Actinoalloteichus fjordicus: one gene and its partner. The protein of the gene in region 2 binds, or shares a complex with, the protein of the main gene of each other region. Links are inferred from orthologs where the notes say so. Each region holds a gene or a part of one and is shown on either strand. Other genes may lie near its edges. The genes, in order: dnaG and dnaB.

The links.
Region 1: the proteins of dnaB (region 2) and dnaG are in contact, whole or in part, in a crystal structure (PDB 2R6A), measured with the Geobacillus stearothermophilus proteins. The link is inferred for Actinoalloteichus fjordicus from one-to-one orthologs. Residues at the interface, in WP_033016901.1 of Geobacillus stearothermophilus: Ser13, Glu15, Ala16, Gln18, Glu91, Leu92, Asp94, Ala95, Val96, Pro97, Thr98, Ala99, Ala100, Asn101, Tyr104, Tyr105, Ile108; in WP_049624496.1 of Geobacillus stearothermophilus: Lys456, Leu457, Leu458, Pro459, Ala460, Asn463, Ala464, Leu467, Leu535, Leu536, Ile537, Ala538, Gln544, Glu545, Asp548, Tyr549, His552.

Annotation. Positions count from the first base shown.
Region 1 is NZ_CP016076.1:5,737,530-5,748,371, forward strand. The notes cover bases 7,948-10,842. They hold dnaG (DNA primase), read right to left. Parts: upstream 10,406-10,842; coding sequence 8,489-10,405; downstream 7,948-8,488. Other genes in these bases: UA74_RS24455 (hypothetical protein), read right to left, coding at 7,948-8,492; sigJ (RNA polymerase sigma factor SigJ), read left to right, coding at 10,475-10,842. Outside these bases: UA74_RS24400 (saccharopine dehydrogenase NADP-binding domain-containing protein), read right to left, coding at 1-35; UA74_RS24405 (helix-turn-helix domain-containing protein), read left to right, coding at 116-1,051; UA74_RS24415 (helix-turn-helix transcriptional regulator), read right to left, coding at 1,515-2,336; UA74_RS24420 (SDR family oxidoreductase), read left to right, coding at 2,439-3,164; UA74_RS24425 (hypothetical protein), read left to right, coding at 3,158-3,589; UA74_RS24430 (epoxide hydrolase family protein), read right to left, coding at 3,902-5,056; UA74_RS33115 (helix-turn-helix transcriptional regulator), read left to right, coding at 5,283-6,245; UA74_RS24445 (hypothetical protein), read left to right, coding at 6,523-6,723; UA74_RS24450 (trans-aconitate 2-methyltransferase), read right to left, coding at 6,961-7,740; more of UA74_RS24455, read right to left, coding at 7,944-7,947. UniProt on the Escherichia coli protein: RNA polymerase that catalyzes the synthesis of short RNA molecules used as primers for DNA polymerase during DNA replication.
Region 2 is NZ_CP016076.1:7,046,833-7,057,746, forward strand. Bases 2,667-5,633 are described here. They hold dnaB (replicative DNA helicase), read left to right. Parts: upstream 2,667-3,451; coding sequence 3,452-4,816; downstream 4,817-5,633. Other genes in these bases: rplI (50S ribosomal protein L9), read left to right, coding at 2,667-2,745; UA74_RS30190 (YlcI/YnfO family protein), read left to right, coding at 4,992-5,510; UA74_RS30195 (DUF4097 family beta strand repeat-containing protein), read left to right, coding at 5,583-5,633. Also shown: UA74_RS30155 (glycosyltransferase family 87 protein), read right to left, coding at 1-39; UA74_RS30160 (deoxyribonuclease IV), read right to left, coding at 172-942; rpsF (30S ribosomal protein S6), read left to right, coding at 1,125-1,421; UA74_RS30170 (single-stranded DNA-binding protein), read left to right, coding at 1,440-1,946; rpsR (30S ribosomal protein S18), read left to right, coding at 2,024-2,272; more of rplI, read left to right, coding at 2,290-2,666; more of UA74_RS30195, read left to right, coding at 5,634-6,428; UA74_RS30200 (ATP-binding cassette domain-containing protein), read left to right, coding at 6,437-7,396; UA74_RS30205 (ABC transporter permease), read left to right, coding at 7,393-8,223; UA74_RS30210 (cytochrome P450), read left to right, coding at 8,558-9,784; UA74_RS30215 (MerR family transcriptional regulator), read left to right, coding at 10,066-10,914. UniProt on the Escherichia coli protein: The main replicative DNA helicase, it participates in initiation and elongation during chromosome replication. Travels ahead of the DNA replisome, separating dsDNA into templates for DNA synthesis.

The DNA of each region.
Region 1 (10,842 bases), 1.3 Mb from region 2 along the record:
TGACCCGATTCCCGCTGTTCCGCGGTCATGCTCATGTGATCCACGGTGAGAATCGTGGCCGAGGGGAGCAGGCGCCACGAGTGTCTTGAACGCCGTCATGCGTACAGTTTCGGACATGAGCACGATCGCGGTGGCCGTTGCCGACGGGATGCGGCACTTCGAGCTGTCGGTGGCGTACGAGATCTTCGGCGCCGACCGGACAGGGCAGGCCGACGCCTGGTACGACCTCGTGATCTGCGGCTCGGGCCCAGTGCGGCTCGGCCGGTTCCGGCTGGAGCCGGACGGCGGGCTCGACCGGTTGGCCTGCGCGGACACGGTGATCGTTCCCGCACTGGCCGACGCCGACGAGCCGCCGCCCGCCGACCTCGTCGACGCGGTGCGCACGGCCCACGAGGCGGGCGCGCGAACGGTCTCGCTGTGCACGGGGGCGTTCGTGCTGGCCGCCGCAGGCCTGCTGGACGGCAGGCGCGCCACCACGCACTGGGCCCACGCCGGGGCGCTCGCCGCCCGCCATCCCCGCGTGACAGTCGACCCGGACGTGCTCTACGTCGACGACGGCAGCGTCCTCACCTCGGCGGGCAAGGCCGCAGCGGTGGACCTGTGCCTGCATCTGGTCCGCTCCGACCACGGCTCGGCGGTCGCCAACACGATCGCCCGCAGCCTGGTCGTGCCGCCGCACCGGACCGGCGGCCAGGCCCAGTTCGTCACCGCCCCGGTGCCGGCCCGAGACACGCACCCGCTCGCCCGGCTCCTCCCCTGGGCGGCACAACGGCTGGAGCATCCGCTGACCGTCGCGGATCTCGCCCGCCAGGCGAACATGAGCTCACGCAACCTCGGTCGCCATTTCCGATCCGCGACCGGCACCACCCCGCTGCACTGGCTGTCGACGCAACGAATCCGCCGCGCCCAGGAACTGCTGGAAACCACCGACGACGGCATCGACGCCGTCGCAGCGGCGGTGGGCATGGGCACGGCGGCCACCTTGCGCAGGCATTTCCACCGCACGGTGGGCGTGCCGCCGGACGCCTACCGCCGCACCTTTCGCAGCTAGGTCGCCACCCGCGAGATCCGCCCCGCGGCGATGCTCGCCGAGCGCAGCCGGCTCGTCAGCCGCGCGGCAGGCTCGGCGCCGATCACCTCGGGGATCACGCCGCGTCAGCCGCCTGCCGGCGGGCGCTTCTTCCGCGCCGCCGGACGTCACCGGGCGCGTCAGGTCTCACCGGACCGGACGTCAGCAGCCTGCCCGAACCGCCCGACAGCCCGAACTGCCCGAGCCGCTCGGCTGCCCCGCGATACTGCGCAGGCGTCGCCGTCGGATGCCTCGCCGGTCGTGGCGCGGTTCGGTGCCGGACCTGCTTCCGAGTCCGCCCCGCACCGCAGGCTGGTCGTCGCGGGTCGGCACCGAGTTCACGAACCGCACCCCGCCGGGATCACCGGCATCGACGCGGAGAGGTCAGCACCGCCGTCAGGTGCAGGCTCGGCGGCGAGTCCGCCCGCGAACCACAAATCACGAATCACAAGGCGAATCGTTGAAGCCCGGTGACGCGGAGAAGTTCCAGCGCCGATGCCGTCGCCGTGCCGGGTGCAGCCGAGTAGATGAGGACGGTCTGATCACCCTCGGGCTCCCGGAGCACGTCGACGTCCAGGGTCAGCATGCCGACTTCTGGATGCACGCGGGTCACGCAGGCGGCGCGCAGCCGCCCGGAGCGGCCCGCTCGCCACAGACTGTCGAAGCGGGCGCTCCCGCCACGCAGGTCGGCCACGAGTCTCGCGAGGTCGGGATCATCGGGGTAGCGGGCCTGCGCCGTCCGCAGGCAGCCGACGCAGTCGGCGGCCGCCGAGGTCTCCGTATCGGGATTCGGGCCGAGAAACCGCTGCCAGATGAGATTGCGTCGCGCGGTGGGCAACTCGGAGAAGTCGCCGAGCAGGGCGGCGCCGAGCGGGTTCCAGGCGAGCACATCGGACTTGGCCGACAGCACGAGGGCGGGCAGGTCGGACATCCGGTCGAGCAGGCGCAGCACGCTCGGCCGGACCAGCATCGGAATCCGGCCTGCCTGCGGCGGTTCCGCGCCCGCGAGCCGGAACATCATGTCGCGGTCATCGTCGCCGAGCCGCAGCGCCCTCGCCAGCGCGCCGAGTACCTGCGTCGACGGTCTCGGCCCCCGGCCCTGCTCGAGCCGGATCACATAGTCGACGCCCAGACCCGCCAGCTGGGCGACCTCCTCCCGACGGAGCCCGGGGACCTGCCTGCGCAGGCCGGTGGGCAGGCCGACGTCGGCGGGTCTGACTCGTGATCGCGCAGTGCGCAGCACCGCGGCCAGTTCGGCTCTGTCCACGCACCCATCGTGCCGGCGGAGCGGCCCGTTCGGGGTGGTACCGGCGGTCCCAGGCCACCTCGGTCCTGGCGTCGGCGCCTCATCATCGGCGACGCTGGCAGCGTGTCGACGAACAAGATGACGACCGCCCTGGTGACCGGGGCGAACAAGGGACTGGGACGCGAGACCGTGCGCAGACTCGCGGCCGCGGGCTGGGACGTGTTCCTCGGTGCGCGTGACGAGGCACGCGGCAGGAAGGCGGCGGCGGAACTGGCCGACGACGGCGTGACGGTGCGGTTCGTCCCGCTCGACGTGACCTCCGACGAGTCCGTCGCCGCGGCCGTGGACACGGTGCAGGCCCATGCCGGGCGGCTGGACGTGCTGGTGAACAACGCGGGCGTCGGCGGGCCGCCGAACCCGCCCGCCGAGGTGCGAGCCGACGATCTGCGGCAGCTGTTCGAGGTCAACGTGTTCGGCCCGGTCCGAGTCACGAACGCCTTCCTGCCGCTGCTGCGGGCCGCCGAGAAACCCCGGATCGTCATGGTGTCCAGCGGGATGGGGTCCTTCGCGGTCTCGAACGACCCGCGTTGGTTCGGGCTGGTGCCGCCGACACTCGGCTATCCGGCGTCGAAAGCGGCGTTGAACATGATCACCAGCCAGTATGCCCGTGCGCTGGACGGAGTCCGGATCAACGCCGTGGACCCCGGCTACACCGCGACCGACCTCAACGGCCACACGGGCACCCAGACCGTGTCCGAGGGGACCGACGCGATCGTCCGGCTGGCCGGCCTCGGCTCGAATGAGCCGACCGGCGGCTTCTTCAACCGCGAGGGAGTCGTTCCGTGGTGACGACGCAGGAAGAGCACACCGGTGATGTCGTCCTGTCGCTCGGGCTGCATCCGAGTGCGGTCGATTTCAGTCTCCACCCGGAGATCACCGAGGAGACGCTGACGGCCCGGCTCGCCGCAGGCGAGGCGGCGATCCGAGCAGCGGGGTTCGACCTCGTGCAGTGCCTGGTAGCGGCCGACGAGGCCGAGGCCGAGCGCACGATCCGGCAGTGCGTCGCCCGACGAGCAGTCCACGTCGTGATGATCGGTGCGGGCCTGCGCGTTGCACCGGAGCACACGCTGCTGTTCGAACGGGTCGTGAATCTGCTCAACGAACTCGTTCCCGGCATCGTGTTCTGCTTCAACACCTCGCCGGAGAACACCATCGACGCGTTGCGGCGGCACGCACGGCCCGGCAGCGGTCACGACGGCATGGGACCGCGCTGACCTGCGACCACGCTGACGGGTGCGCGCCTCGGTGCGCACGCGGCCGTCGAGACGCCGACGGCCGCACCCGTTCGCGACCGGCCGGCTGCCATGGCAGTCCGCTTGCCGCACCGCTCGCCGTGACCTTCGGACACCGATCGAGGCCGCCCACGTCGCGCGCGGACCGGCCCGGATCGGGACGAAGCTCAACAGCATCAGGTGGGGAATCGAGTCCGACGCGCGACCGCAGGCACCGGCGTCGAAGGCCTGCGGGATTCGAGGGTCCGGCAGGCGCAGGCATCGCGATGCCGGGGTCTGCCGGTCGGCCCCGCCTCAGGCAGCACGCAGGGTGCGGAAGAACGCCCGGACGTCCTCGACGAGCAGATCAGGAGCCTCCATCGCCGCGAAGTGGCCGCCCCGGTCGTACTCGGTCCAGCGCACGACGGTGTGCTGCTGCTCGGCGACGGCCCGGATGGTGACGTCGCCGGGGAAGAGCGCACAGGCGGTCGGGACGCCGGAGTCGGCCAGCTCGGCACCCCAGTGCGTGGACTCCTTGTAGATCCGAGTCGAGGACGCGAAGGTCTCGGTGAACCAGTAGATCATCACGTTGGTGAGCAGCGCGTCCCGGTCCACCGCGTCCTCCGGCAGTTCCTTCGCCGGGTTCGAGAAGGTCTTGAACAGGTCGACGATCCAGCCCAGCAGCCCGACCGGCGAGTCGTGCAGGCCGAAGGCCAGCGTCTGCGGACGCGTGGACTGGATCGCCGCGTAGCCCCCGACCTCCTCGAAGCCGCCCTGCTCCGCCAGCCTTCGCTGATCGGCCTCGTCCCATCCGCTGGTGTCCTGGTCCCAGCCGCCGATGGTGAGCAGGCCGTTGACGTGGACGCCGACGACGTGCTCGGTGGCGATTCGGCCGATCTGCGGGCCGACGAGCGAACCGAAGTCGCCGCCCTGCGTGCCGTAGGAGGTGTAGCCCAGCCGAGCCATCAGCGCGGCGACGACCTCCGCGTGGCGTTCACTGCCGCTCTGCCCCGCCTCACGGGTGGGCCCCGAGAAGGCGAAGCCCGGCGGCGAGGGGATGACCAGATGGAAGGCGTCGGCGGGATCGCCGCCGTGCGACCGGGGGTCGGTCAGCGGGCCGATCACGTCGAGGAACTCGACGAAGGACGCCGGCCAGCCGTGCATCATCACCAACGGCAGCGCGGCAGGCTCGGGAGAACGAATGTGCAGGAAGTGGACCTGCTGCCCGTCGATCTCGGTGATGTACTGCGGGATCTCGTTCAGCGCCGTCTCCTGCGCCCGCCAGTCGTACCCCGTCCGCCAGTACTCCACGAGCCCTCGCAGATAGGAGACCGGCATCCCGTGGTCCCACCCCATGCCCGGCAGTTCGTCCGGCCAGCGGGTGGCGGCCAGGCGGGCGGACAGGTCGTCGAGTCGATCCTGCGGAACGTCGATGCGAAACGGGCGGATCTCGGGGGTAGGAGTCGTCATGGCGGCGACGGTAGAACGGCGTTAGAGCCTGTCTTTGATCCCCCTCCGTCGTGAGCGGGGATCAGCGTGGATGAGCTGCAAGGCGGAGGAAGGAGACATAACGGAGTTATGTTGACTGACGACAACGCCGCAGATCGCCGCGCTGGCCCCGCGCAACAGGAAAGTGGGGATCAAAGACAGGCTCTGAGGACCGGATCGCTCCTATGTTCCTGCGAGGATCGACGGCATGTTGGAGACCTCCGCCCGCCTGCTCAAGCTGCTGTCCCTGCTGCAGGCACGCCGCGACTTCTCCGGTGCCGAGCTGGCCGAGCGGCTGGGGGTCAGCCGCCGCACGGTTCGCCGCGACGTCGAGCGGCTGCGGGACCTCGGCTATCCCGTGCACGCCAGCCAGGGCATCTCGGGCTATCGGCTGGGTGCAGGCGCCGCGCTGCCGCCGCTGCTGCTGGACGACGACGAGGCGGTCGCGGTGACCGTCGGACTGCGCACCTCGGCGGAGAACTCGGTGGCCGGCATCGAGGAGAGTGCCCTGGGGGCACTGGCGAAACTGGAACAGGTCCTGCCGTCCCGGCTGCGCCACCGCGTCGCGGTGCTGCACTCGACGACCATGCGGGTGGGCGATACTTCCGGCCCGCAGGTCTCCTCGCAGACTCTGATGGCCGTGGCCGACGCCTGCCACCGACGCGAGCGGCTGCGCTTCGATTACGCAGGCCCGCGTGGCGGGGTGACGATCCGGACGGTCGAGCCGCACAACCTCGTCAGCTTCAGCCGGCGCTGGTACCTGGTGGCCTTCGACGTCGATCGGGACGACTGGCGTGCCTTCCGCGTCGACCGGCTGACGCCGCGCACGCCGACCGGGCCCTCGTTCCCCCGCCGGACCCCGCCGCACGGCGACGCCGCGACATATCTGACGCACCGGCTGTCCGCGCGGACCTGGCCCTGTCAGGCGACGTTCACGCTGCACCACGCGGCCGAGGCCGTCGCGGACCGGATCTGGCCGGGAATGGGCGTCGTGGAGGCGGTCGACGAACGCAGCTGCCTCTTCCACGTCGGCGGCGAGACGGTGGCGGACCTCGTGTGGATGATCACCTCGGTACGGGTCGACTTCACCCTCGTCACCGGCCCCGCCGAGCTGCCCGACGCGCTGCGGGCACAGGGTCTGCGCTGTCTCCGGGCCGTCGACGCGCCGTGATCGTCTCGGCCCCGGCCGCAACGACGAAAAACCCCAGGCCGGCGGCCTGGGGTGAGTGAGGCTCCTCCGGTTGGACTCGAACCAACAACCCTTCGGTTAACAGCCGAATGCTCTGCCAATTGAGCTACGGAGGAAGGTTATTCAGTTCTCTCGCCGGACTTCAAGTCCGACGAGACATACTCTAGCGCACCATCGGAACCGGTTTTCACCACCCCTCGGTTGAACACCTCGCGATGCGGGAACATGGTCCACACGAGCATCGACCGAGGAGGGCACCATGACCAAGCTGTTGCTGGGCGCGGCCATTGGTTACGTATTGGGGGCCAAGGCTGGCCGGGCTCGGTACGAGCAGATCGTGCAGGCCTATCGCCGAGCCCTTGATCACCCGATCGTGCGAGACGTCACCGCGAAGGTGCGGGGCAGAGTGGAGCAGCAGACCCGCCCGAAGCACCCGCAGCCGGACGACCTGCTGGTCTGACACCGGTTCGCACGAGAGAACACGGACGGCCGGGGGTCGAACCTCGGCCGTCCGCTTCGTCGAGTGCCACCCCCGGACCCCTGGACCCGCGGCCGCCGGGCCGCGCCGGCAGCGTCCGCGGCCAGGCCGTCGTCCCGGTTCACCAGTTCCGCGGCCGGACCGAGCCCGCCCCCGCCTCGACAGCGCAGGACGGGTTGCGCGACGGGACCGGTCAGGACGGCCCGAGCACCGCCGACCTCAGCCGAGCCGCCGGGCGACGACGAAGATCCGCCGGAACGGGAACCAGGTCACGCCGTCGGCCTGTCTCGGATACGCCGACCGAAGCCTCGGCCCGAGTTCGGCCCGGAACTCGGCCCAGCCCGCCTGGGTCAACACGCTCCTGATCGGGCGCAACGCCGTTCCGCTCACCCAGTCGAGGACCGGGTCCTCCCCGGTCAGCCGCTGGAGGTAGGTGGTCTCCCAGGCGTCGACCTCGGCACCCAGCGCCGCCAGCGGAGTCGCGTAGCCCACCGCGTCGAGGACGGCACCCGGTGCGCGCATGGCCAGCCCGTCGAGGCGGTCTCGCCAGGCGGGCGACCCCGCCAACGTGCGGATCTCGTGATGCGAGGGCGCATCGAAGTTGCCGGGCACCTGAAAGGCCAGCCACGCGCCGGGCCGCAGCCGGGTCAGCCAGCTCCGCAGCAGCTCGCGATGGCCGGGAACCCACTGGAGCACCGCGTTGCTGAGCACGACGTCGACGTCCTCGTCGGGCTGCCAGGCCGTGACGTCGCACAGGCGCGCATGCACACCTGCCGCCTTCGCCGCGTCCACCATCTCCTGCGAGGAGTCGACCGCCTCGATGTCGGCGTCCGGCCAGCGTTGGGACAGCGTGGCGGTGAGGTTGCCCGGCCCACAGCCGAGGTCGACCACCCGCCGGGGATCTTCGGCACCGATTCGAGCGACCAGCTCGTGAAAGGGCCTGCCCCGCTGGTCGGCGAAGGTCAGGTAGGTCTCCGGATTCCACTTCGTCGTGGCCATCGCGCCTCCTCTTGAAAAACGTACGTACGTACTTTATTCCCTTCGTGGTGTCGATGGGGCCGGAACAGCCGGGATCGACGGGAGAAGTCCCACATCGTCACCGCCTGTCGACCGCGCCGTGACGCCGCCTCGACCGGACCCTGCGGACCCGCGAGGCGGCAGAAGGAGCACGGCGGAACGAATGAATCGGGAGAACCGAGTCGCTACTCGACGGGCGGTCTGGCCTGGGCGAGCTTCGCGGCCACCTCGGACGCGATGTCGGCCACCACGGCCCGGTCCGTGCCGGGGTCGATCCGTACCTGAAGCAGCACGCCGTCGCGGCCGGGCACCCGCCGCTGCACGAACCACGCCCCGCCGCCGGGCAGCTCACGATGATGCCGAGAGGTGATCGAGGCGTTCACCCGTTTCAGGACGGCCTCGGGGACGCGACCCGCCTCGGCGATGGCATACCGACGAGGCGGCAGGTCCGTGAGCAGCTCGGCCTCGCCCGCAGCACCCGCCGACTCCGCCTCGACCACCGTCAGGCTGCCGTCCTTCCAGGTCGCCTTGGAGATCAGGTGCCAGCCCACTCGCCGAGAGCCCGACACCTCGGGCAGCCACAGCCCGAGCCGGGTCGCGACGACCGCGCCGCCGCCCTTCGTGGTGGCCACCGCGAGCACCCGCTCATCGGTCTCCAGGGTTCCGGTGAAGCTCGCGGGCAGCTTCGGCGAACCGACCACCCACAGCCGCAGTCGACGGATGAGATCCCTCACGACAGTCCTCCCACCGCCTGGTCCTGAAGCGCCTTCCGATACTGCTCCAGCCCGACCAGGTCTCCGAACAGGGCGTGATACTCCTCAGGCTCCTCCGTGGCCGACATCCGCTGCAACCGAGACTTCAGCTCGGCGATCTCCCTGGCCACCACGGACTCCTTGAGCCTGGCCAGCAGGCTCGCCACGTACAGCGCGTCCTCCTCCGATCGGGACCGCAGCGACTCCACCGACAGCTCGGTGAGCAGCGACCGGACCGAGGCGTGCGGGCAGTGCTCCGCCATGGCCGCGACCAGTCCGGAGCCCGAGAGCCCGCCCGAGGCTCCGCCCGCCGCGATCAGCGCCCGATGCACCGCCAGGTAGGCGGGATGCGTGTAGGCCTGCTCGGAGATCGAGTCGTAGACGGGCCCCGCCAGCGCGGGCCACTGGAGCGCGACCTTCAGCGCCTCCCGTTGCAGCCAGAGCTGCGGGTCGTCCGGCGCGGGCCTCGGCGGGCCGCTGTCGTCCCCGGCTCCCCGCCCCGGCGCGGGCTGCCGGGCCTGCCGCGTCGGCCGCGCCGGTTCACGACGGCCGCCGCCTGCCAGTTCACGGACCTCGCGCACCACCGAGGGCGTGTCGTCCCAGCCCACCCAGCCCGACAGTCGACGGGCGTACTCGTCGCGCAGGGCGACGTCGCGGATCTGCGCCACCAGCGGCGTCGACGAGCGCAGCGCGGCGAGCTGGCCCTCTGCCGTGTCAAGATCATGGCTCTTGACCACGCCCCGGATGGCGAACTCGTACAGCGGGCGGCGGCGGGCGACCAGGTCGCGCACGGCGGGGTCGCCCTTCTCCTGCCGCAGCTCGCAGGGGTCCATGCCGTCCGGCGCCACGGCGATGAAGGTGTTCCCCGACCAGTTCTGGTCGCTGTCGAAGGCCTTTCGGGCCGCCGACTGGCCCGCCGCGTCGCCGTCGAAGGTGAAGATCACCTCGGAGCCGAGGGAGGCCTGGTTGAAGGAGGCGTCCATGAGCAGTCGCGACAGCACCTTGATGTGCTCGTCACCGAAGGCCGTTCCGCAGGAGGCGACCGCTGTCGGCACCCCGGCCAGGTGCATGGCCATCACGTCGGTGTAGCCCTCGACGACGACGACCTGATGCCGCCTGGCGATCTCCCGCTTGGCCATGTCGAGACCGAACAGCACCTGGGACTTGCGGTAGATCGGGCTCTCGGCGGTGTTGACGTACTTGGCCTGGATCGGGTCCTCGTCGAAGATGCGCCGCGCGCCGAAGCCGACGACGTCGCCGCTCAGGTCCTTGATCGGCCACAGCAGCCTGCGGTGGAACCGGTCGATCGGCCCCAGCCTGCCCTCCTTGGCCAGGCCCGCCTTGTACAGCTCCGCCGCCTCGAAACCTCGGCCCAGCAGGTGCTTGGTCAGCCGGTCCCATCCCGAGGGCGCGAATCCGCAGCCGAAGCGAGTCGCGGCGGCCTCGTCGAAACCTCGGGTCTTGAGGAACTCCCTGGCCTCGGCCGCCTCCGCGCTGCGCAGCGCCTCCGCATAGAACTCGGCGGCGGCCTTGTGCGCCTCGACCAGCCGCAGCCGGGTGCCCCGGTCGCGCTGCACGACGGCGCTGCCGCCGACGTAGTTGAGCCGGATGCCGACCCGATCCGCGAGGCGCTCCACGGACTCGACGAAGCTGAGGTGCTCGCGCTTCATCAGGAAGGCGATGACGTCGCCGCCCTCGCCGCAGCCGAAGCAGTGGAAGGTGCCGTGCGTGGGCCGGACGTTGAACGACGGACTCTTCTCATCGTGGAAGGGACACAGCCCCTTCAACGCGCCCGCGCCCGCACGACGCAGTTCGAGGTACTCGCCGATCACCTCGTCGATCCGGTTCCGGTCGCGTACCTCGGCGATGTCGCTTTCCCGGATGCGTCCTGCCACGGTCGGCGAGTCTATGGGAGGGGGCCGACCTGGCGTCGCCGAGTCGGCGAGCGGGCGGAGAATGCCGGGGTGAGCCGTGTCGAGAAGGAGACCGCGGAAGCTGCGGGGACCGCGGATCTCGTGGAACTGGCCGAACGCTTCGAGGAGCACCGTCCGCACCTGACGGGAGTCGCCTACCGGCTGCACGGCACGCGTGCCGACGCCGAGGACGCCGTGCAGGAGGCGTGGCTGCGGCTGGCCGCGCTGGGGGCGCCGGATCGAGCAGGCATCCGGGACCTCCGTGCCTGGCTGACGACCGTGGTCGGCCGGATCTGCGTCGACCGGCTGCGCTCGGCGAGTGCGCGACGCGAACGGTACGTCGGGCCCTGGCTGCCGGAGCCGTTCGTCGCTCGCCCGGACGACGGTCGGGCGTCGACGCCCGATCCGCTGGAGCAGAT
Region 2 (10,914 bases):
GCTGAGGAGCACCAGGAACGCGAGCGCGTACCTCGTCAGCGCGCGCACCCGGCCTGCGCCGCCGGATCGTGGCGGAGACCCTGCGCCACCAGACTGTGGCGGAGCCTCCGACGAGTGGCCTTCCTGATCCCATGCCTGCACGGTGTCCCGATCATCGCTCGGCACGGTGGATCAGACTCCCAGTTCGCGGCGTAGATGGCTGATGTCGGCCGCCTGGCCCGTCGCTGGGGTCTCGACCACCACGGGCGCCCTGGCCTCCGCGCAGACCGCGACGAGCTGGGCGGCGTCGATGGTGCCGTCGGCGATGTTGGCATGTCGATCACGGGAGGAGCCGAAGGCGTCCCGCGAGCTGTTCAGATGCACCAGGTCGATGCGGCCGGTGATCGCCCGCGCGCGCTCGACGAGACCCACGAGGTCCTCGCCGGAGGCGAAGGCATGGCAGGTGTCCAGGCAGAAGCCGGGGTCGAACTCGCCGATGGCGTCCCACAGCCGGTCGAGTGCGTCCAGGCCTCGGGCCATCGCGCCGTCGCCGCCTGCGGTGTTCTCGATCAGCACCGGCACGCCGAAGCCGCCCTCGGCGGCCTGCCGGGAGAGGAACTTGTGCCAGTTGGCCACGCCGACCGCCGGGTCCTCGCCCTGCCGGACGTGACCACCGTGCACGATCAGCCCGAGAGCGTTCGTCTCGGCGGCGGCCTTCGCCTGCGCGATCACGGCCTTGCGCGACGGGATGCGAATCCGGTTGTTGGTGGATGCCACGTTGAGCACGTAAGGGGCATGGATGAAGACCGCGACGCCCGCCGCACGCAGTTCTGCCGCCTGCGGATGGGGGGTGGGGGACTTCCAGGTCTGCGGGTCGGACAGGAAGAACTGCACGACCTCCGCCCCTCGTTCACGGGCGGTGCCGAGCGGATCGTCGGCGTCGACGTGCGCACCGATAGGCATAGCGGTGAGGGTAACCAACAGACGGCGTGCAAGTGAGGTCTGCGGTGGCCTCATGTGAGCTGGCGGCAGGGGCCGAACGGCGATCGGACCCGACGCTGCTAACGTAGTTCCGTTGTCGACGCGACGACCCTCCTGCCACGGACAGCCCGTGGCCGATGAGACCACAGGAGGTGAGGTCTGTCATGCGTCATTACGAGGTAATGGTCATCCTCGACCCCAGTCTCGACGAGCGCACCGTCGCTCCGTCCCTGGACACGTTCCTCAACGTCATCCGCACTGCGGGCGGCAATGTGGAGAACGTCGACGTCTGGGGCAGGCGCCGGTTGGCCTTCGAGATCGACAAGCACGCCGAGGGCATCTACGCCCTGCTCAACGTGCACGCCGAGCCGGACACGGTGAAGGAACTCGACCGTCAGCTCTCGCTGCAGGAGACGGTGCTGCGCACCAAGGTCCTGCGGCGCGACGCCGTCTCGAAGTGATCGGGCGGAGGTGCACTGATGGCTGGTGAGACGACAATCACCGTGGTCGGGAACCTGACCGCAGATCCAGACCTCCGCTTCACCTCATCAGGTGCGGCGGTGGCGAACTTCACCGTGGCCTCCACCCCACGCACCTTCGACAGGCAGTCGGGCGAGTGGAAGGACGGCGAAGCGCTGTTCCTTCGTTGCAGCCTCTGGCGTCAGGCGGCCGAGAACGCGGCCGAGTCCCTGAGCCGGGGTATGCGCGTCGTCGTGCAGGGCAGGCTGCGCCAGCGCTCCTTCAAGACCAAGGAAGGCGAGGACCGGACCGTCGTCGAGCTTGAGGTCGACGAGATCGGCCCCTCGCTGCGGTACGCGACCGCCAAGGTCAACAAGGTGAGCCGGGGCAGTGGCGGCGGAGGCGGCGGCTACGGAGCAGGCGGCGGTGGCGGCAGCGCTCCCGCCGACGACCCGTGGGGCTCCGCGCCCCCGGCGGGCCCGAGTGGCGGCTCCGGCGGCGGATACAGCGACGAGCCTCCGTTCTAGACGGCACGGCCACCGGCGGTTCCGGCCGACGAGGGACGATTCGCGGCCGATGAGGATGACAACCAGGAGTAAGACCAATGGCTAAGCCACCCGTACGCAAGCCGAAGAAGAAGGTCTGCGTCTTCTGCAAGGACGCCCGGAAGGGCCACCCGCAGAACATCGACTACAAGGACACCACGCTGCTTCGGAAGTACATCTCCGACCGCGGCAAGATCCGGGCTCGTCGAGTGACCGGCAACTGCAGCCAGCATCAGCGGGACGTCGCCGTCGCGGTGAAGAACTCGCGAGAGATGGCGCTGCTGCCCTACACCTCGACCGCTCGCTGAGAGGGTAAGGAGCGAAGATGAAGCTCATCCTCACCGCTGACGTCAGCGGTCTCGGCGGCCCCGGCGACATCGTCGAGGTCAAGGACGGCTACGGCCGCAACTTCCTGGTGCCGCGCGGCCTGGCCATCCTGGCCACGCGTGGCGCGGAGAAGCAGGTCGCCACGATCCGCCGCTCGCAAGAGGGCAGGCGGATCCGCGACCTCGACCACGCCAAGGAGATCAAGTCGAGCCTGGAGGGCCTCGGGGCCGTCCGGCACCGGGTCCGCGCCTCGCAGGACAGCGGCAAGCTGTTCGGCTCGGTGACCACGGCCGACGTGGTCACCGCGGTCAAGGCCGCAGGCGGCCCGCTGCTCGACAAGAGGGCGATCCAGCTTCCCGGTCACATCAAGAAGACCGGCAGGCACCCGGTGAACATCCGGCTCCACCCGGAGGTCACCGTCGCGATCAACCTTGAGGTCGCCCCGGCCGAGTGATCGGCTAAGACGACTGCTGCATTCGGCCGCGGCGTCGCTCCTGTCTCGACAGGGCGGCGCCGCGGCCGTCTGTTTCAGGCCCGATCGGAGCGTGAAGACCACGCGGAGCCGACACTCGGTCGCGTGATCCGCTGTGCCTCGTGCGGGTCGATCGCCTTGCCGAGGGTGACGAATCGAGTGCCGAACAGCCCGCCCCAGGCGGGTCGCTCGGCTCAGTGTTATCACTCAGAAGCACTAGTGGACAGCTGGCCCGGTCCCTGTGGATCATTTCGCCCGACCGGCTCGAACGACACGCCGAAGGGGCGCTTTTCGCGACACGCCGAAGGGTGTCGCGAGTAGTTTCCACACATTTTGTCCACAAGGCCTGACCTGCTCTTCTCATCAAGCCTACCCAAGTTATCCACAGGTTGTCCCCAGGCTTGCCGCAGGCTGTGGTCAGTTCACCACCCACATCCCCAGGTTATCCACAGGCACGTCCACAGGAGTGTTTGCCTGCTCCAGAAGAGGGATCTAGCGTTCGGTCTCCAGGAGCCGGTGTCGACGGCCCGGCAGACGGCAGAATCGGCCGGATCAAGCGGGCAGGCGGGACGTCCTCGGGCATATCGACCCAGACGCATCGGCCAGGCGATTCGGCTCGGTCGAACCCGGCTCGGTCGAGTCGAGAAGCGGCGGCAGTGAATCGCGGAGCAAGGACCGGAGGGAACAGGTGGCTCTGACCGACGATCGCGGAGCGGCGACGGAGAACGCGTTCGACCGCCAGCCGCCGCAGGATCTGGCCGCCGAGCAGTCCGTTCTCGGCGGGATGCTGCTCAGCAAGGACGCCATCGCCGATGTCGTCGAGGTGGTCCGCCCGGACGACTTCTACCGACCGGCGCACCAGGCGATCTACGACTGCATCCTGGACCTGTACGGCCGAGGCGAGCCCGCCGACGCCATCACGGTGTCGGCCGAGCTGGAGCGACGCTCCGAGCTGCCTCGGATCGGCGGGGCCCCGTACATGCACACCCTGATCGCCACCGTGCCCACGGCGGCCAACGCCGGGTACTACGCCGAGATCGTCGCGGAGAAGGCGGTGCTGCGACGCCTCGTCGAGGCGGGCACCCGGATCGTCCAGCTCGGCTACCACGGCTCGGAGGGTGCCGCGATCGATGAGGTCGTCGACCGGGCGCAGGCAGCCATCTACGAGGTCACCGAGCGCCGGACGAGCGAAGACTACGTCGCCCTCGAACATCTGCTCCAACCGACGATGGACGAGATCGACGCCATCGCCTCCCGTGACGGCCAGTCGCTGGGCGTGCCGACCGGCTTCGTCGATCTCGACGCCGTCACCAACGGCCTGCATCCGGGCCAGATGATCATCGTCGCGGCGCGGCCGGGTGTCGGCAAGTCGACCCTCGGACTGGACTTCGCGCGCTCGTGCTCGATCAAGCACGGGTTCAGCAGCGTCATCTTCTCGCTGGAGATGAGCAAGACCGAGATCGTGATGCGGATGCTCTCGGCCGAGGCACGCATCCGCCTCGGCGACATGCGCGGCGGGAAGATGACCGACGACGACTGGACCAGACTGGCCAGACGAATGGGCGAGGTCAGCGAGGCCCCGTTGTTCGTCGACGACTCGCCGAACCTCACGATGATGGAGATCCGTGCCAAGGCGAGAAGGCTCAAGCAGCGCAACGACCTCAAGCTCGTGGTGGTCGACTACCTCCAGCTGATGAGCTCCGGCAAGCGCGTCGAGTCACGCCAGCAGGAGGTCTCCGAGTTCTCCCGGCACCTCAAGCTCCTCGCCAAGGAGCTGGAGGTGCCGGTGGTGGCGATCAGCCAGCTGAACCGAGGCCCGGAACAGCGCACCGACAAGCGGCCGATGCTCTCCGACCTTCGTGAGTCCGGCTCGCTGGAGCAGGACGCGGACATGGTGCTGCTGATCCACCGACCGGATGCCTTCGAGCGCGACGACCCCAGGATGGGCGAGGCGGACCTGATCCTGGCCAAGCATCGTGCGGGACCCACCGCGACCGTCACGCTGGCCCATCAGCTCCACTACAGCCGCTTCGTCGACATGGCCCAGAGCTGAGATGAAGCCGTAGGTCTCGCTGCTGACTTCGGCTTCGCACCGCCGACTTCCTCCCGACTTCCGACGCGAGGCTGACCAGCACTTTTCCACCAACGACGGCATGCTGAGCCAACTTGGCATCACGTGTGAGCCAGTTTTCCTTGTACTGGAGCCACTTTAGTGTCATTGTTGTGCCATGGACTTGACCTCGCAGGTGAGCAACCTCGGACGGGAATTCGCCGCGCTGGCCGAAGTAGGCGGCGACGAGGCTCGTGCGCTGGTCGAGCGCCTGAGCGGGCCACTCGAGTCGGCCATCCGGATGACGTTGCTGGACGCGCTGTCCGCAGCCGCCGACGAGATCACCAGCGACCTGGCCCCCGGCTCGGTGGAGCTGCGCCTGCGCGGCCGCGATCCGAACTTCGTCGTGACCGCACCGCCCGCCGAGCCGCCGCCCGCCGCCGCCCAGGACGATCCGGCGGCCGACGGCGGCGCGCTGATCGCCGAGGACGGCCCCAGCTCGCGGATCAACGTGCGACTCCCGGAGCAGCTCAAGGCCGCGATCGAGGAGGCCGCAGCCAAGGAGGGCCGCTCGGTCAACGCCTGGCTGGTCCGCGCGGCCTCGACCGCCCTACAGCGTTCCGACCGCGACCAGTTCGCCGAGCAGCACACCGGCGGCCGACGGAGCAGGCAGCACCTCACCGGCTGGGTGCGCTGACGCACCACCTTCCACCACATCACGCCCCTGAACTGCGGGGATGCTTCACCGATCCATGACGAGGGGACAGCCATGCCTGAATTCGCCACACCCGAACCGATCTCCGCCACGCTCGAACTGGGCGTCGGCACCGTGCGGATCAGCGCGAGCGACCGCGCCGACACCATCGTCGACGTGCGTCCGAGCGATGAATCCGATGAGTCGGACGTGCAGGCCGCCCGCGACGTCCGGGTGGACTACGCGAACGGCGTGCTCCGCATCACCGGGCCGAAAGCGCCCCTCTTCGACTTCTCCCGCAAGACCAGGTCGGTGGACGTGTCCATCGTGCTGCCCAGCGGCTCGCAGCTCTCCGGTGACGTCCAGGTGGGCAGCCTCAACGGCACCGGTCTGCTGGGGAAGTGCCGGTTCAAGACCTCCGCCGGAGACGTCCGGCTGGAGCGGACCGGTCCGCTGCGGGTGGACACCGCAGCCGGTCACGTCACCGCAACCCGCGTCGCGGGCGACGTCGAGATCCACACCGGATCAGGGAAGGTCCGCATCGGCAAGGTCGAAGGCTCCGTGGCCGTCAAGAACTCCAACGGCGATACCGAGATCGAGGCCGCCGACGGCGACGTGCGGGTGCGCTCGGCCAACGGCGGCATCTCCATCGAGCGGGCAGGCGGGGGTGTCGATGCGAAGACGTCCAACGGCAGCGTTCGCGTCGGCGAGGTGGCCCGAGGCTCCGTCGAACTCGGCTCCGCGATGGGCGATCTGGACATCGGCATCGCCGAGGGCACCGCCGCGTGGCTCGAGGTGCACACCAAGTTCGGGCAGGTGCACAACCTGCTGGACACCGCCGCCCGGCCCGAGGAGTCCGACGAGACCGTCGAGGTGCGCGCGCGTACCTCGTTCGGCGGCATCACGATCCGACGTTCGTAAGGAGAGCCATGACCACCACACGATCTACGCCTGCAATCGTGGTGACCGGGTTGCGCAAGTCGTTCGGCGACCAGGTCGTACTCGACGGCATCGACCTCACCATCCCACCGGGAACGGTCTACGCACTGCTCGGGGCGAACGGCGCAGGGAAGACCACCACGGTCAAGATCCTGGCCACGTTGATCAGTGCCGATGCCGGTGACGTCCGCATCGCAGGCCACGACCTGGCAGGCGAACCCGGTGCGGTGCGCGCCGCTATCGGTGTCACCGGCCAGTTCTCGACGGTGGACAACCTGCTCACCGGCCGGGAGAACCTGCTCCTGATGGCGGACCTGCACCACCTCGCCAAAGGCGAGGGCAGGCAGCGCGTCGCCGGACTGCTGGAACGGTTCGACCTGGTCGGGGCGGCAGAGAAGCCGGTCTCGACGTACTCCGGGGGGATGCGGCGTCGGCTCGACCTGGCGATGACCCTGGTCGGCAGCCCGCGAGTGATCTTCCTCGATGAGCCGACGACCGGCCTGGATCCGCGCAGCCGCCTGGGCATGTGGCAGATCGTCCGAGAGCTGGTGGCCGAGGGCGTCACCATCTTCCTGACCACGCAGTACCTGGCGGAGGCCGATGAGCTGGCCGATCGGATCGCGGTCCTCGACCACGGTCGGCTGGTCGCCGAGGGCACCCCGGACGAGTTGAAGCGTCGCATCCCCGGCAGCCATGTCCGTCTGCGGTTCGGCGATCAGCGCAGCCTCGACGCAGCCGCACGCATGCTGGGTCAGGTCTCTCCCGACGGCGACCCGCTCAGCCTGCGGGTCCCCGGCGACGGCAGCCTGCGCTCGCTGCAGACCCTGATCGACCAACTAGCAGCCGGTGCGGTCGAGGTCGACGAACTGTCGGTGCACACCACCGATCTCGACGACGTTTTCCTCGCCCTCACCAGCGACTCCTCCGACACGAAGGCGACCTCCCGATGAGCGACTCCGCCCATGCCCTCACCGGGCAGGCACCGGCGAGCATCCGTCTCCATCCGCTGCGCGACTCGGCGACGATGCTGCGCCGCAACCTCAAGCATCTGCTGCGATACCCGTCGATGACCGTGCTGCTCATCGGGATGCCGATCGTCATGCTGCTGCTGTTCGTGTCCGTGTTCGGCGGAACGCTGGGCGCCGGGCTCAGCGGCGGATCGGGCGGACGCGCCGAGTACCTCGAGTACGTCACCCCCGCGATCATCCTGCTGACCGTCACGGCCACGGTGCAGGGGACCGCGATATCGATTGCCATGGACATGGCCGAGGGCATCATCGCCCGATTCCGCACCATGCACATCGCCCGGGTCTCGGTGCTCACCGGGCACGTGTTGGGCAGCGTCATCCAGGCCATGCTCAGCGTGGCGGTCCTGATCGGCGTGGCAATGCTGATCGGCTTCCGATCCACTGCGGGAGTGGTCGAGTGGCTGGCCACAGCCGGGCTTCTCCTGGCGTTGACGTTCGCGCTCGTCTGGCTCTGCGTCGCACTGGGCCAGGTGAGCAAGAGCGTGGAGACCGCGAGCAACCTGCCCATGCCGCTGATGCTCCTGCCATTCTTCGGCAGTGGCTTCGTCCCCACTGACTCCATGCCCGACGGGCTGCGCTGGTTCGCCGAATATCAGCCGTTCACGTCGATCATCGAGACCCTACGCGGCCTGCTGACGGGCGGACCGATCGGCAACAATGCGTGGATCGCCCTCGCCTGGTGCGCGGTCATCGCATTCGGCGGATACCTGTGGTCGAAGAAGCTGTTCAATCGCGAGGATTCGCGTTGATCCCGTAACCGAATGAACGATGCGGCACAGACTTTCGGTGATCACCCCCGAGAGGACAGCTGTCCCGGCAGTAGGAAAAACGACCTTTCCCAGTTCATGGTGATCACCATGTGCTGATCGCGCACGGGTCATCACGAATGACCCCGATCGGCGACGGCTGCATCATCATCGGCCGCGCGACATTTATCGCCCCATCCCGGCATTCCTGCCGATATCAACCATCGCCACAACGCGCCCTGATCAACCATGCCTCCGGCATCGCCGTTGTCCGAGTCAGTCGGCGAGCAGAAACGACAGCGATTACGCCTGGCACCATCGCCACGAGAGGAAATTCATGAACCACCCGATCTCCATTCCGCACGGCCTCCCCATGGAACGCGATGCGGGCCCCTTCGATCCGCCCCGCGCCATCACCCGACTCCGGGAGGCTCGTCCCGTCAGCCCCATGGTCTTCCCCGACGGTCACGAGGGCTGGCTCATCACCGGTTACGACGCCGTCCGCAAGGCCATGGCCGACACCCGATTCAGCTCCCGCCAGGACATCGGCGTCCTCCACGTACCGTGGGAGATCCCCGGCATGCCCACCTTCACCGAACCGTCCCCGCAGCCGCCGGGCATGTTCATCGCCATGGACCCGCCGGACCACACCCGACTGCGACGCAGGCTCACCGGAGCCTTCACCGTCAGACGGATGAAGCAGCTCGAAGCACACATCGCCGAAATCGTCGAGCATCGGCTGGCCGCGATGGCTCGCCTTACTCCGCCGGTCGACCTGGTGGCGGAATTCGCGGTTCCGGTGCCGTTGCTGGTGATCTGTGAGCTCCTCGGCGTCCCCTACGCGGACCGGCAGGAATTTCAGGCCCGCTCCGCGAGATTCCTCGTCAAGGACCTGCCGCTCGAGGAGAAGATGGCCGTGCACGGCGCACTCAACACCTACCTGACCGAACTGATCACGCGCACTCGCACCGCTCCCGGCGAGAACATCCTGTCCGACCTGGCCCGCCAGGAGGACCTCACCATCGACGAACTGACCGGCATCGCCTTCCTGCTGCTGCTCGCGGGCCACGAGACCACCGCCAACATGCTGGGGCTGGGCACCTTCGCACTCTTAGAAGATCCCGAGCAGGCCGACGAACTGCGGGCCCGTCCCGAGCTGTTACCCGATGCCGTCGAGGAACTCCTGCGCTCGCTGTCCGTCGTCGACATCCTTCTCCGCTATGCCACGGAGGACATCGAGCTCGGCGGGGAGACGATCAGCAGAGGATCGAGCGTCATCATCTCGATGCTGGCCGCCAACCGGGACCCCCGACGCTTCGAAGACCCCGACGCCCTGGACATCCGCCGCCGGGCCCGCGGTCATCTCTCCTTCGGCCACGGCATCCACCAGTGTCTCGGCCAACAGCTGGCCCGCATCGAGATGCGCGCCGGTTTCGAGGGACTCCTGCATCGCTTCCCGACCTTGAAACTCGCCGTCCCCGCCGATGCGGTGCGGCTCAAGACCGACATGAACATCTACGGCGTCCATGAACTGCCGGTCACCTGGGATCAGGGGAGGGGATGAAACCCGGCTAGACCATTCGCTCGGACATTCGACCGCTTCTCGGCGACGGCAGGCCGTCGGCACCGAGGGGACGAGGGGACGCGGGAGTCCTCTGCTGATTCCGGCTGGCCTCGACTCGACGACGACGTCGGCAGAAGAAGAACACGCTGCGGGACGACGTCGACATGTCGTCGGAGGGGGACACCGCACGCGGTGCGGCCCGAGTTCGCCCGCCGCAACTGGTCCGAGGGCCGCAAAACGGGCTTGAGTCTCACGCTGCTTGAGGCGCCATAGTGGGCGCCGTGGACGACAAGGAGCTGTACCCCATCGGGGATGTGGCCCGGCGGACTGGCCTGAGCGTCAGCGCCGTCCGGTTCTACTCCGATGCCGGGCTCGTTCCGCCCGACGGCCATACGAGCGTGGGCTACCGGCTGTACGACGTCGGCTCCATCGCCCGACTGGAACTCGTCCGCACGCTCCGCGAACTGGGCGCCAGCCTGAATGACATCCGGAGTCTGCTCGCCGAGGAGACCACGCTGCACGAGTTGGCCAGGACGCATCTGGCGCTCGTCGAGCGCCAGACGCGTCGGCTCCAGGCCAGACGGGCCGTCCTCCGCACCATCGTGAGACAAGACAGCGCGACCGAACGGATTGCTCTCATGCACAAGCTCGCGGCCATGTCCGACGACGACCGAGATCAGCTCATCGACGAGTTCTGGGATGAGGTCAGTGACGGCCTCCCGGTACACCCCGCCTACACCAGGCTGCTGCATCAGATGCGCCCGAAGCTTCCGGAGGAACCCACCACTGAACAACTCGAAGCCTGGATCGAATTGGCCGACATGGTCCGGGACGCCGACTTCCGACGCGAGGTCCGCCGGTTCTTCCACGACAGCTTCGCCGGTGACAAGGCACTACAGGTGACCTCGCCGGAGATGCTGAAGCGGCTGGAGGAACAGGGGGCGATCGAGCAGGAGATCGGGGCAGCCCGCACGTCCGGGCTCCCGGTGGACTCGCCCCGCGCCCGTGAGCTCGCCGAGCGGCTCGTGAAAGCCACGACCGAGTTCACTGCCGAGATCACCGGCGAGTACGACGCCGACGAGACGCGCCGCTACCTGGCTTCGGGGCCGGACACCACGACCGAGTCATAC